4 regions of the Actinoallomurus vinaceus genome follow, and region 4 is predicted to be linked to each of the others. Evidence: riboswitches for the same ligand, from Rfam matches in the RefSeq annotation. Region 4 holds a riboswitch; each other region holds the start of a gene.
The links. A riboswitch is a leader RNA that binds a small molecule or an ion and turns the genes downstream of it on or off. The one in region 4 is predicted to bind cyclic di-AMP.
Positions count from the first base shown of each region.

Region 1: it holds a riboswitch for cyclic di-AMP, as region 4 does, so the genes downstream of both, ABEA24_RS43555 (CHAP domain-containing protein) here and ABEA24_RS18885 (C40 family peptidase) in region 4, are expected to answer to the same signal.
Region 2: it holds a riboswitch for cyclic di-AMP, as region 4 does, so the genes downstream of both, ABEA24_RS24695 (CHAP domain-containing protein) here and ABEA24_RS18885 (C40 family peptidase) in region 4, are expected to answer to the same signal.
Region 3: it holds a riboswitch for cyclic di-AMP, as region 4 does, so the genes downstream of both, ABEA24_RS23695 (CHAP domain-containing protein) here and ABEA24_RS18885 (C40 family peptidase) in region 4, are expected to answer to the same signal.

Region 1 is NZ_BAABHK010000018.1:109,339-112,539, forward strand. Features, by position in the region: gene ABEA24_RS43550 (LuxR C-terminal-related transcriptional regulator) at 1-612, shown strand, start outside; cyclic di-AMP (ydaO/yuaA leader) riboswitch at 1,006-1,148, shown strand; gene ABEA24_RS43555 (CHAP domain-containing protein) at 1,160-1,915, shown strand; gene ABEA24_RS43560 (serine/threonine-protein kinase) at 2,083-3,201, opposite strand, start outside.
Region 2 is NZ_BAABHK010000007.1:76,369-79,569, forward strand. Features, by position in the region: gene ABEA24_RS24690 (hypothetical protein) at 1-470, opposite strand, end outside; gene ABEA24_RS24695 (CHAP domain-containing protein) at 871-1,890, opposite strand; cyclic di-AMP (ydaO/yuaA leader) riboswitch at 1,890-2,033, opposite strand; gene ABEA24_RS24700 (cysteine synthase family protein) at 3,129-3,201, shown strand, end outside.
Region 3 is NZ_BAABHK010000006.1:444,929-448,129, reverse strand. Features, by position in the region: gene ABEA24_RS23705 (phosphoadenylyl-sulfate reductase) at 1-352, shown strand, start outside; gene ABEA24_RS23700 (sirohydrochlorin chelatase) at 334-1,095, shown strand; cyclic di-AMP (ydaO/yuaA leader) riboswitch at 1,588-1,732, shown strand; cyclic di-AMP (ydaO/yuaA leader) riboswitch at 1,839-1,975, shown strand; gene ABEA24_RS23695 (CHAP domain-containing protein) at 1,989-2,753, shown strand; gene ABEA24_RS23690 (RlpA-like double-psi beta-barrel domain-containing protein) at 2,908-3,201, shown strand, end outside.
Region 4 is NZ_BAABHK010000005.1:28,968-32,168, forward strand. Features, by position in the region: gene ABEA24_RS18880 (class II 3-deoxy-7-phosphoheptulonate synthase) at 1-516, shown strand, start outside; gene ABEA24_RS18885 (C40 family peptidase) at 669-1,805, opposite strand; cyclic di-AMP (ydaO/yuaA leader) riboswitch at 1,810-2,004, opposite strand; gene ABEA24_RS18890 (CHAP domain-containing protein) at 2,207-3,201, opposite strand, start outside.

The DNA of each region.
Region 1 (3,201 bases), on a different contig from region 4:
GAGCCGACCGCGGCGCCGTGGCTCGTACGGACGGCGCTCGCCCTCGGCGACCGGGCCCACGCTGAGCGGGTGGTCGCGGCGATGGACCGGCTGGCCGCGGACCACCCTGTCTTCGCCGACGTCGGTGTCACCGCGACGCACGCGCGCGGCCTGCTCGACCGTGATCGGGCCGCCCTGCGGCGCGCCGCCGAACGATACGCCGACCCGTGGGCGCGCGCCTCGGCGGCGGAGGATCTGGGAGGCCTGCTCGCGGCGGACGGCCCCGGGACACGCCGGGAGGCCATCGGCGGCCTGGACGCCGCGCTGGCGGGCTATTCGGCCCTCGGAGCGGTGCGCGACGCCGCTCGGGTCCGCCGCCGGCTCAGGCGGCTGGGCATCCGGCGCCGGCACTGGAGCCGGGCCGACCGGCCCGTCTCCGGCTGGGCCAGCCTCACCGACACCGAACGCCGTGTCGCCGAGCTCGTCGCCCAGGGCCTCACCAACCGCGAGGTCGCCGATCAGCTGTTCATGAGCGCGCACACCGTCGCCTTCCACCTGCGCCACATCTTCCGCAAGCTCGAGGTGGCCTCCCGCGTCCAGCTGACCCGGCTCGCGGTGGAGGTCGGCGACTGATCGCGGGAGAACACTGGCCTCTCCCGTCACATCAGCATCATTCAGCGACAAATGGCCTTTCTAATCTCATTAGGCGAAATAGTCGCAAGATGCACACCAGTTGTGTTCTGCGAGGCTTCGTAGCGCCAGTCTCGGCGATTAAGTGACCCAGATCACATAATTGCCTAGTGTTATGCGCGTGTTTTGTCCTGCTATGTTCCTATAACTCTCGCGGCGCCTCGTATGCGTCGCCCGCATATCCGCCGGCGATGGCCAATCCGTCGTCCCAGGCGATAGCGCGTTTGCGAAGACGCGTGCCCGGGGCGCGCTCGACCGAGCCGGTTCATCTCCAAACCGCGCGCCGCCATCACAATGGCGGCCATTCCCCCATCCTCTTTTGACGCCGTCCGTCGTACGGGCGGCCCGCTGAATCCGCGCCCCCCGCGGAACCGGGGACCCACAGAAGTCCCGGGGTGAATCGGCACGTCCCCTCGTGCCGTAGGGCAGCTTCCCGCCCGAACCCGTCAGCTAACCCGGTAAGCGGAATGGAAGCCAAGGAGTTCCCCCGGTGCCCTGTGTCCCCCGACCCGAGAAGACGCCGTCCGCGGTCCGTCTCATTCCTGCCTTCGCCGGCATCGCAACAGGCGGTGCGGCCGCGATCATTTTGACCGCGGCCGGGCCGGCCGAGGCGTCACCCACCGTTGCTCTTCCCCACCATGCCGTGGGCGCCTCGGCCGCGATCCCGTTCCCCCCGGCGAGCCAGGCCAAGCAGTGGCCCATTCCCGGCCGGGGACTGGACGCCAGGCCCATTAAGAAACCGAAGGAGAATCGTCCGCAGAAGGTGCCGACCGCCGCCGACGCGCTGAAGCTGGCCCTCTCCCAGGTCGGCACGACGGAGACCGCCGCCGGCGGCACCAAGTTCAACCAGTGGTTCATGTCCTCGCCGTTCGCCAAGAGGGGCGTCCAGCGGGACGGCGGGTCGATCGGCGACTACGCCAACGCGAGTTGGTGCGACATGTTCGTCACCTGGGTGGGCGCGCAGGTGGGCGTCAAGGGAATCGGCGGCGACGCCTTCACCCCGGAGCACGCCCGGTGGTTCCAGCAGCAGCATCGCTGGGGAAGCGCTCCCAAACCCGGCGCGGTCGTGTTCTTCGCCTGGAACGGCGGCCACGGCATCGACGACATCGACCACGTCGGCCTGGTCGTCAAGGACAACCACAACGGCACCATCCAGACCGTCGAGGGCAACACCGACGACGCCGTGCGGATCCGTACCCGCAGCACCGACCAGGTCGTCGGCTACGGCTATCCCCAGTACGGCTGACGACCGCGGCCTCCCCGCGCCGACGCCGGACCCTCTGACGTCCGGCGTCGGCGCGATCGGCCCGGCCGAGCGTCCCTTCGGGGACGCGATCCATGCGGGTCGGCCTCGTCCACGGGGTGTTCGGCCGCGTCACGGCGAGCGATGCCGGTGATCACCGGACTCGGTGATCACGACCTGGAGGTGTCCGGGCGCCAAACGTCGGCCGAGTCGGCTTCCAACAGGGAGTCAGGTGGAGGTTCCCAGACCGGTCCGGCGTAGTGGGCGATCGCCTTCTCAACGATTTTCGGGGGGGTGCCGAACTCGTCAATGCGGCCCACAGGGACCCAGCCATTTCCTGGACCTTCTTCGGCGTTCTTAGGCGGGCTCCAATGCGGGTTCGGGTAGACGTAGATATAGGCTTCGCCATCCTCGTGTCTCATGATGGTCACCTTGGCCACGTCGTCCCACTCGTAGGCGTGGCGTTCTTCGCCGACGGTGACGTCCAAGCCGGACGCGGTGATCACCAGTCTGCGTGCGCTCCCCCGCAATGCCTCATACATGAGGAAGACCCCCAACAGCCCAAAAATTGCGCCGACTACTATCAGAAACCAGACTGGGCGGGGAGAACGAATGACACCCCCATACCATCCGAAGCAGCACAGGACTACGCCGCCGAGCCCCGAAAAGAAGCTGCCAGCGTCGTTCCGCAGAGTCGTCTGGTAGACGACGCCGGGCGTCACGACCCGTGCGGGCTTGGCCGCGCCCGCCACGTCAACTGTGCCCCACGCCTGGCACGCCCCGCAGCGCCCGACCCACTTGGACGTCTGCCAGCCGCACTCGGCGCAGCGGTACGCCTGCTTCACGCTCTTCGCGCCGCCGTCGAACGGGGTGTGAGATGGGGTGCGCGGGCCGCCGGTGGGTGGTTCGCTCGCGGGTGCCAGACGTGTGGCGACCATGGTCTGGAGGTCGCCGGGAAGCCACGGGCCAGGTTCGCCCCCATCCGACAACAGGCCGATGAGGGCGGCGGGTGTCGGACGGCCGGCCGGGTCTTTGGCCAGGCATGCGTGCACCACGTCGGCCAGGCCGCCGTCGAGGCCGGTCAGATCGGGGTCCTGGTGGACGATCCGGTAGTTGAGCGCCTCGACCGGCCCCTCGCCGAACGGCCGCACCCCGGCCGCGTGGGCCAGCACCAGGCCGAGAGCGAACACGTCGCAGGCCGGCGTGAGCGGCTGACCGGTCAGCAGTTCCGGGGACATGAACCCGGGCGTGCCGACGCGGGCGGTGGCTCCGGAGGCGTCGACGGCGCG
Region 2 (3,201 bases), on a different contig from region 4:
TACCGCAGGTGCACATCGGGAGGTGTCGGCATGGTCGCCGGATCACCGTCGAGCGATGCTCGCGCCGCATACTCGATCGCATCGCCGGCACGGCCGAGGATTCGCCTGAGGCGGTCGCGGTCCTCAGACCGGATTCCCGGCACATCCGCATGGCGGACCAGAGCGACCAGGCCTCGCGCGTGGATCGCCCGCGCGGCCGTCGCCGTCGCCGCCAGCAGCCGACGATCGCTGGGCTCATCCACGCGCCAGGTCGGAGGGTCCGCGGGAAGGTGAACGTGGTCTTCGATCCGGTAGGTCGAATCAATCGCTATTCGGCGCGCATGAAAGAGCCAGCGCTCGACCTGTCCGAGGAAGGCGAGGGTCCGAGCCGCCGCTCCGGACGGCAGGTTTCCGTCGTCGTAGGGATGGATGGCGTCGAGTAGGTGTTCACCGAGCGTTTGCAGCGCATAGGCGTTCCAGACGCAGAGCAACCGTCCCGCAGCGGCGGATGTCTGGTCGGATGATCCGGTCGGCCGGCCGAGGAGGTCACGTCGCCATCGTTCCGCGTCTTCGAGTTCTCGACGGACGACAGAACCCCCACGGCGGTAACCCTCAAGGGTCCGTGCGGGAAGTTGACCATCGAGGGCTCGTACCGCCCGAATGTCTCCGCCAGACACACTCATCGCGCTCGGTCCGCCCCACGCCGCCACTGGAAGTCGTTTCATATTCGGAAAGGTGTGATCTCCACGCCGACGACGCCCCTGTTGGTGATGACGGCACCGCGCCGGACCTCAACCGCCCAGAGCGGCGCATGGAAGGCCAGGTCGTAGCGGCCCGTCCCGACGAATCGGCTACGGCTCGACGTGGCCGACCACAGGGAGAAGAGCCTCGTCAACGGCCGGAGGACACTGCCGACCTTGATGAGCCTGCCTTCTGACTCGTGTCGGCCACGACCGAATGAAGCGAGTCCCAGAACGCGAGTTCCGTGTCCTCCTCCAGCTCAGAGATCTTGCCCCAGAATTCGCGATCCTCGGCCTGCGCCGCCGCGTGCGCGGTGAGCGCAGGCATGACGGTCGTACTCGCGTCGGCGTCCTCGAGATGAGCTACGGTGACATCCGCCGGCAGCTCGGCCGGAGTGCGGTGGTGCCTTCCGCGTTTGCGAAGCTGCACTCCGGAAGAGGGCACCGGCACCTTGACCTTGGACTTGGCGATGGCCAGCGCGGCCGTTCCGAATACGACGACGGCCAGGAGCCCGGTCAACGCGGCACCTTGCTCGGCGAACGCGGATGGCTTTTCCGGTGCTGAGTGAGTCGTCTGGACGGCATGCGTCGCCGGCCCGACGTCGCTGACGAGCGACCCGACCGAGGGCGGCGGAGCGGAGTGCTTCGGAACGTACTTCTCCCCCGTCTTCTGCTCTGCCTTCTGCTCCGTGCCCGGGATCGACTTGCCCTTGACCTTCACCTTCGCCGGATACCCGAACCCGACGACCTGGCTGATGTCCCGGGTCGCGCGCAGCAATGCATTGTTGTGGTTGGCCTCGATGGTGTGCAGCGTGTGGCCGTCGACCTTCTCCACGATGCCGACGTGTTCGATGCCGCCGATGCTCTTGTTCCCGGAGAAGGAGAAGAAGACGATCGCTCCTGGCTCGGGCTTGTGTCCCCAGGCATGATGCTTCTGGAACCACAGCGCGTGCTGGGGTGTGGAGGCGAACTCGCCCGCCCAGTCCTCAACACCGGCCTTGTCGGCAGCCCAGGCCAGGAACATGTCGCACCAGGGGGCCGTCTTGTAGTAGGAGCCCTTGTCGACATGCTTGCCGTACCAGTCGCCGTACTTGGTGTAACCGCCGCTCTTCTCGGCGTACCCGAGCTGGCTCTTGGCGATCTGCAGCAGCTTGTGTCCTACCGGATCCATCGCTCTCCCTATACCGCCGACCGGGTTAGCTGACGGGTTCGGGCCAGGGAAGCCCTACCGCACAGGCGGATTCACCCCAGAGACAGATGGGTCCCCGGCTCCCGCGCCGCCGGCTGCGGCACAGGACTAGGCGGATCAGACCGTACCTCCCTGGTGGGAGGTAGATCGCAGTCCGACTCCGACGCAATGTAGTAGCAATGTCGCGGAAGCGGCAAGTGAGCCTGGAGATAAGAACTGAGAGAATCAGCGGTCTCACCGATCGCGTCTCACCCAACCACCTAGCGTCACGCTGGAGCGATGTTCCACCGCACGACTCACCCGAAGGCCACGGCGGCGAGTCGTCATCTCGCCGTCACCGCTGCCCCAGATCGCTCCGCTCGCCCTCGCTTACTACTCTCTGTAGGAGATGTTCAACGATCATCCCTGCATCGCGGTATCGCTCCCGCCGCGAGGTGCCGCCCCGTCATCGGATATTGGCGACATCCCGATCTGAGGAGGTACCGCTTCGTCTCGAGACATCGAGCAGAAGCTGAACGCCGGCACCTGACATTCGAAGGCGCGAGCTGGTAGATGGACCTCGGTTAAGGTCCCACGCCCGAAACTCCAACAGTCGAAGGACTGACACATATTCGGTCCAACTTTTTTCGGGTTGCCAAACCATTAAGGAGTTACCACCCTCACCTTAAACAGCTATGGCGATCTTCTGGCTATGGTTACACCCGTGATGGCGTTCGCCAGGATCCCCGCGTTAGGTCGAGATCGCACCGGCCTGCTTATCCACGGTTTCCTGTCGCTGTTGGTCTTCATGGCATACGGATGCCCATGCGTTCCAGCAGGACATCTTCATAGCGATTTCCATCGCACTTTCACCATCACCTCCCCCTCGCATTCGATGCCCACGTTCGGACACGGGACCTGCGACAACAGCGGGCATAGATGCCACGACGATCCGCCGATGGGATCGACCTCTGACAGTCAGCTACGGATGGGTCTTTCCTGCCAACGTGCTCCCATGTCTTCGCACGTCATGCCCATGTTCGCGTGGGTGAACGCCGAGGCGAACGGGCGGGAGCGGTCACCGCCGATATCGGCACACACAGGTCACTCAGTACGCCACGACTGGGCTGCCGCCCTGGCCGTTCTGTGCGTTTTCCGATCCTGATCAGTCGCGCGCGTCGGCACCACGCCGGCGCAGAAGGCCCACTGTCACGCCGCGCGACCGATAAGGACCATCACCCATGCGAACAGCGCATACGTATGTGCCGGAGCTCCTGGACGTCATCGGGTGCACACCCGTGATACGTCTTCGCA
Region 3 (3,201 bases), on a different contig from region 4:
GGACCTGTGCTGCCACCTGCGCAAGGTCGAGCCGCTGAACCGCGCGCTCGAGCCGTACCTCGCGTGGATCACGGGCATCCGGCGTGAGGAGACCTCGCACCGGCGCGGCTCGCGCGTGGTCGAGTGGAACGCCGCGCGCGGGAAGGTCAAGGTCAACCCCCTCGCCCGCTGGACCCAGGCCCAGCTCCACGACTACATCGAGGAGCACGGCATCCTGGTGAACCCGCTGCAGTACGACGGGTACCCCTCGATCGGCTGCGAGCCCTGCACCAAGCAGGTCGCGCCGGGCGAGGACCCGCGCAGCGGACGCTGGGCCGGCACCGGAAAGACCGAATGCGGCATCAACCTCTGAGCACGCGGACGATCCCGCTGGTCGTGGTGGCCCACGGCAGCCGGGATCCCCGTGCGGCGGCGACGATCGAGGAACTTCTCGATCTTGTTCGTCGTTCATCGGGGGTGCGGGTCGTGACCTCGTATCTCGACCACGCTCCCCCGGCCCCGGGGCAGGCGCTCGGTGGTCTCGTCGGAGAGGGGGCCGACGAGGCCGTCGTGCTCCCTCTGCTGCTCACCGCGGCGTACCACAGCAAGACCGACATCCCGGGGGCGCTCAGCGAGGTACACAGCGCCCACCCGCGGCTGACCCTGCACTACGGGGCGACGCTGGGCCCGCACCCGCTGATGACGCGGGCCCTGGAGCGGCGGCTCGCCGAGGTCGGCGTCCGCCCCGACCCGGGCACCGCTCTGGTGCTCGCCGCCGCCGGTTCCAGCGATCCGGCGGCGAACGCGACGATCGGCCGGATGGCGCGGGACTGGCGCGGCTGGCGCTCCGTCGTCCCCGCGTACGCCTCCGCGGCCCGTCCCACCCCTGCCGAAGCCGTACGCATGCTGTACGACGCGGGCGCGCCGCGAGTGGCGGTGGCGTCCTACTTCCTGGCCCCGGGCTACTTCGCGGACAAGGTCCGCGAGGAGTCCCTGGAGGCCGGGGCGGTGGCGGTCTCGCCCGTGCTGGGCGCCGCGCCCGAGGTGGCGGAGATCACCGTGCAGCGTTATCGCGAGATCCTGACGCGTGGCGATCGCGTCGCGGCAGCGGGCTGACACCTTCCCTCCGTGGCGCGCTGACACCTTCCCTCCGTGGCGCGCTGACACCTTCCCTCCGTGGCGCTCCGGCGCGCCTCCTACCGGGCGGCGGTCACCTGCCGTGACGGGCCGCGGAATACCCTGCGCCGTAAGGCTGTTCGGATATGTGGCGACGCTGATCGCCCTTTGCGGCCACTCATGATTGTTCTGGCCGGAAAGGTAAAAGTCGATCAAACGGCTGCCGGATTGATCTTTATAGCGATCTTTGTGGCACCCATCACGTGACTTATGTCCGACGGTGGTATTTGGCACGTCGCTATTTGTCTGATATGTTCCTCTCAGTCCGGCGACGCCCCCCACGCGCCGCCCGACATCCGCCGGCACGGCCGGCCCACCAGCGCAGACAGCGCGGCGCGAAGACGCGTGCGAGGGCCTCCGTACAGAGCCGAGACGGTTCATATCCCAAAACGCGCCACTCCCGTGGACTACCCGTTGATCCATTTTGGAGCGGGAGCGGCAACGTCGAGTCCGTGAAGATCACGGAGCCGGGGACCCATCAGAAGTCCCGGGGTGAATCGGCACATCCCCTGTGCCGTAGGGCCGACTTCCACGCCCGAACCCGTCAGCTAACCCGGTAGGCGTACTGGAAGTAAGGAGCAGAACCTTGTCCGCGAGTCCGCCCTGATCTGAATACCGGCCGTCACCGCTACCCCTAGCCCGGCGACGGCAGACGTGTCTCTTTGTTCGAGCCGCCCGCATGAGCGGGCGACCCGCTGAATCCGCACCTCGCGGAACCGGGGACCCACCGCATCACTGGGGTGAATCGGCACATCGTGCCGTAGGGCAGCTTCCACGCCCGAACCCGTCAGCTAACCCGGTAAGCGGCATGGAAGCCGAAGGAGTACCCCCCTGTGTCCCCTCGACACGCCAAACCCCGCTTCACCCTGAACCGCAAGACCCTCGCCGGCGTCATCGCCGGCACCGCCACCGCCGGCGCGGCCGCGATCACCGTGGCCTCCGCAGGGCCGGCTCTCTCCGCGCAGATCCCCGGTGCGACCCACCAGGCGGCGCACCATGTCGCGCAGATACCGAATCCCGGTATGGGTAGGGCGATCCAGACCAACGCCCTGCGCGACGACCCGCGCGTCAAGACGCGCGCCCTCGCCGCGCCGCAGAAGCAGGTGCAGAAGAGGCTGCCCTCGGCCACGGACGTGCTGAAGCTCGCCGTCTCCCAGGTCGGCACCACCGAGAACGCGGCCGGCGGCAGCAAGTTCAACCAGTGGTTCATGGGCACCCCGTACGCCGCGCGCGGCGTGGCGGAGAACGGCGGGTCCGTCGGCGACTACGCCAACGCCTCGTGGTGCGACATGTTCGTCTCCTGGGTCGGCGACCAGCTGGGCGTCAAGGGAATGGGCGCTGACGCGTTCACCCCGGCCCACGCCAAGTGGTTCATCTCGCAGGGCCGCTGGGGCAACGCGCCCAAGCCCGGGGCCGTCGTCTTCTTCTCCTGGAACGGCGGCGGTGTCGACGGCATCGACCACGTCGGCCTGGTCATCAAGGACAACCACGACGGCACCATCCAGACCGTCGAGGGCAACACGGACGACGCCGTGAAGATCCGGACCCGGAGCACCTCCTCTGTCGTGGGCTACGGCTACCCGGAGTACGCCCAGTAATCGCCCGGGCCGGCGCGTGCCGCGTCGCCGCCGAGCGATGCGGCGCGCGCCGACCTCCCCTTCCCGGGCGGTCCTTCGAATCCCCCTGGCATCGCCCCTGGGATCCCCCCATCCCTCATGCCCCCGTTCCCCCATGCCCCCGAAAGGAATTTCCATGATCAGGTTCTCGACGAAGGCCATCGCCACCGCGGCCGCCGGCGTCACCCTGGCCGGCGCCGGCGTGACCACCGCCCTCGCTTACGGAAACACCCCGGAGTCGGCATCCTCGGCGCAGAGCGCCCCCGCGGCGTCCGCCCCGCAGGCGCCCGAGCAGACCGAGAAACGCGTCGCCACGGCGAACCAGGACCGGCTGTTCGTGAGCATCAAGAAGGACCTCAAGAAGGAGAAGAAGGCGGCCCTGCCCGGCGGCGTCTCGACCGCGACGTCCTTCTGGGACCCGTCGACGGCC
Region 4 (3,201 bases):
GACTTCATGCGGCGCATCCGCAACCCGATCGGCGTGAAGCTCGGGCCGACCACGACCGCCGAGGACGCCCTCGCGCTCATCGACCGGCTCGATCCCGACCGGGAGCCCGGACGGCTCACGTTCGTCACCCGCATGGGCGCCGGGCGGATCCGCGACAACCTCCCCACCCTGGTGGAGAAGGTCACCGCGAGCGGCGCCCAGGTCGCCTGGATCTGCGACCCGATGCACGGCAACACCTTCGAGGCGGAGAGCGGGTACAAGACCCGCCGGTTCGACGACGTGGTGGACGAGGTCGCCGGCTTCTTCGAGGTGCACCGGGCGCTCGGCACCCACCCGGGCGGCGTGCACATCGAGTTCACCGGCGACGACGTCACCGAGTGCGTCGGTGGCGGCCACGACATCGTCGAGGACGACCTGCACCAGCGGTACGAGACCGCCTGCGACCCCCGGCTCAACCGCGGCCAGGCGCTCGACCTGGCCTTCATGGTCGCCGAGATGTACCGCATCGGGAAGTGACCGCCGGGGACGCCCCTGCGTCCGTACGGGCCGCCGAGACGTCCCGCGTCGGGAAGTGATCGCCGGGGACGTCCCTGCCCTGGTCTGTACGGCCGCCGGGACGTCCCGCTTCGGGGAGTGATCCGAACGACCCGTCCGGGGTCCGGCGGCCGTCACACGACGCGTACGGCGCCGGCGAACGGGCGGGTCGACAGGTCGGCGACGCGGACGTGGTCGCCGGTGTGCGGCGCGTGGACGAACTTCCCGTCGCCGATGTACATCCCCATGTGGTGGATGTCGGTGTAGAAGAACACCAGGTCGCCGGGTTCGAGCTGGTCCCGGGAGACGTGCACGCCGGCGTTCCACTGGTCGCCGCCGTAGTGCGGCAGATTGACGCCGACCTGCTTGTAGGCCCACATGGTCAGGCCCGAGCAGTCGAACCCCCGGCCGGCCGCCGCGCCACCCCACACGTACGGCACGCCGAGCTGCGACAGCGCGGCCCGTACGGCACCGACGGCCTTGCCGGGTCCGCCGGGGATGGGAGGCACCGTCTCGCCCTTGCCGGCGCGCTCGACGGCGTCGCGCAGCAGCGGCCTGCGGACCTTCTCCAGGTCGTGCCGGATGACCGTCCGCTGCCTGGCGAGCCGGCCCCTGAGCCGGGCCGCCTCCGCGGCGCGCTCCCGGGCGTCCTGGCAGGTCCACTGGGCGTTCTGGATGGCCTGGGTGAGCTGCCGGATCTCGGTGTCGTCCTGCTGCGTGAAGTAGTGCAGGGTCGCGGCCCGGTCGAGGACGGCGCGCGGGTCGGAGGCGGCGAGGAGGCTGGGGGAGTCGTCGTTGCCGCCGCTCATGTAACGCGTCGCCACGAACCGGCCGACCTTGCGCTGGATGGCCTTGAGCGCCTGCGCCGCCCGGGCCGAGGTCTGGCCGGCGACGACGGCCGCCCGCTGGGCCTGCTCCAGGCGTACCTTGAGGCCGTTGTACTGCTCGGTGAGCTGCTCCAGCTGGTTGTTCAGCTGGTCGGCGCGCTGCCGGAGCGCGTCGATCCCGGGACCGGGCCGGGCGGTGTCCGCCAGCGCGGGCGATGCGAGCCCGGCGACGACGAGCGCCAAGGCCACGGCGGCCGTACGGCGGGCGGTGGCCTTCGGCGGGTGGTGGGCGCCCTGTGTGAGGGCTATGGCGGCCGTACGGTGTGCCGTGGCCTTCGGCGGGTGGTGAGGGTCGTGTGTGAAGGTCACGGTGGCCGTGCGGCGAGCCGTGCCCTTCCCGGGATGATGGGGATCGCGGCTGCCCGCAGGGTGCGATGACGCCATCCAGTGCTCCTCTCCTCAGGCCGCCTACCGGGTTAGCTGACGGGTTCGGACGGAAGAGAAGCCCTACCGCGCACCGTCGGCGACGGGCGCGGATTCACCCCGGATGCGAAGGCAGGGAGGTGCCCCATGGCTTCGCGAGTGGGTCCCCGGTTCCCCGGCGCGCCGGCTGACGCGACGGGCGATTCGGCGGTCCGGCCGTCTCTCGGCCGGTGACGACTCGCTGGAGATTAACGGATAGTGACGAGGCCGCCAACGAGAACATGCGGAGATGGCCCGGGGGATCGGAGGATGGTCACTCCGGGTGATGTGGGGGCTGGTCCTTTGCGCCTACACGCACACGGTCCCCGCCCCCTCCGGATCGGGAGGAAACGGGGACCGGCGTGACGTTCGGACGCGCTCGCTCAGGAGAGGACGGACTCGGACTCGGCCTCGGAGCTGTTCTGGGCCACCGCAGCGTGCAGGGTGTTCCAGAACGCCAGCTCGACGTCCTCCTCCAGCTCGGAGATCTTGCCCCAGAACTCCTTGTCCTCGGCCTTGGCGGCGGCCTCGGCGGACAGGACGGGCATGACCATGGTGCCGGCGTCGGCGGCATCCAGGTCGGCCACGCTGACCTCGGCGGGCAGCTCGACCGGCGTGCGGTGGTGCTTGCCGCGCTTGCGGACCCGGACGTTCGGCGCCGAGACGGGCACCTTGACCTTCGACTTGCCGACGGCCAGGGCCACCGTGCCGAACAGGACGACGGCGAGCAGCCCGGTGAGGGCGGCCTGCTGGTCCGGCAGGGAGGTCGGCGCGGGCGCCGGGTCGTGCGACGCGATCGTGTGCGTGTCGACCTTCGCCACGGGATCCTGGCCGATCTCCTTGACGGCGGGCGTCGGAGCGGCGTGCTTGGGAGCGTACTTCTCGTTCTGCGCCGTCTGCTGGGCGGTCTGCGCGGGGGCCGACTTCACCTTCACCTTGGAGGGGTAGCCGAAGCCGACGACCTGGCTGATGTCCCGGGTGGCGCGCAGCAGCGCGTTGTTGTGGTTGGCCTCGATCGTGTGCAGCGTGTGGCCGTCGACCCGCTCGACGATGCCGACGTGCTCGATGTCGCCGATGCTCTTGCCGCCCGACCAGGAGAAGAAGACGATCGCGCCGGGCTCGGCCTTGTGGCCCCAGGCGTCGTGCTTCTTGAACCAGTTGGCGTGGTCGGGAGTGGAGGCGAACTGCCCGGTCCAGTCCTCGACGCCGGCCTTGTTGGCCGCCCACGCGAGGAACATGTCGCACCAAGGAGCGTCCGTGTAGGAGGAGTCCTTGTCGACATGCTTGCCGTACCAGTCGCCGAATTTCGTGTAACCGCTGGCTTTCTCGTGGTAGCCGAGCTGGCCTTTGGCGACCTCGAGCAGTTTCTGACCTATCG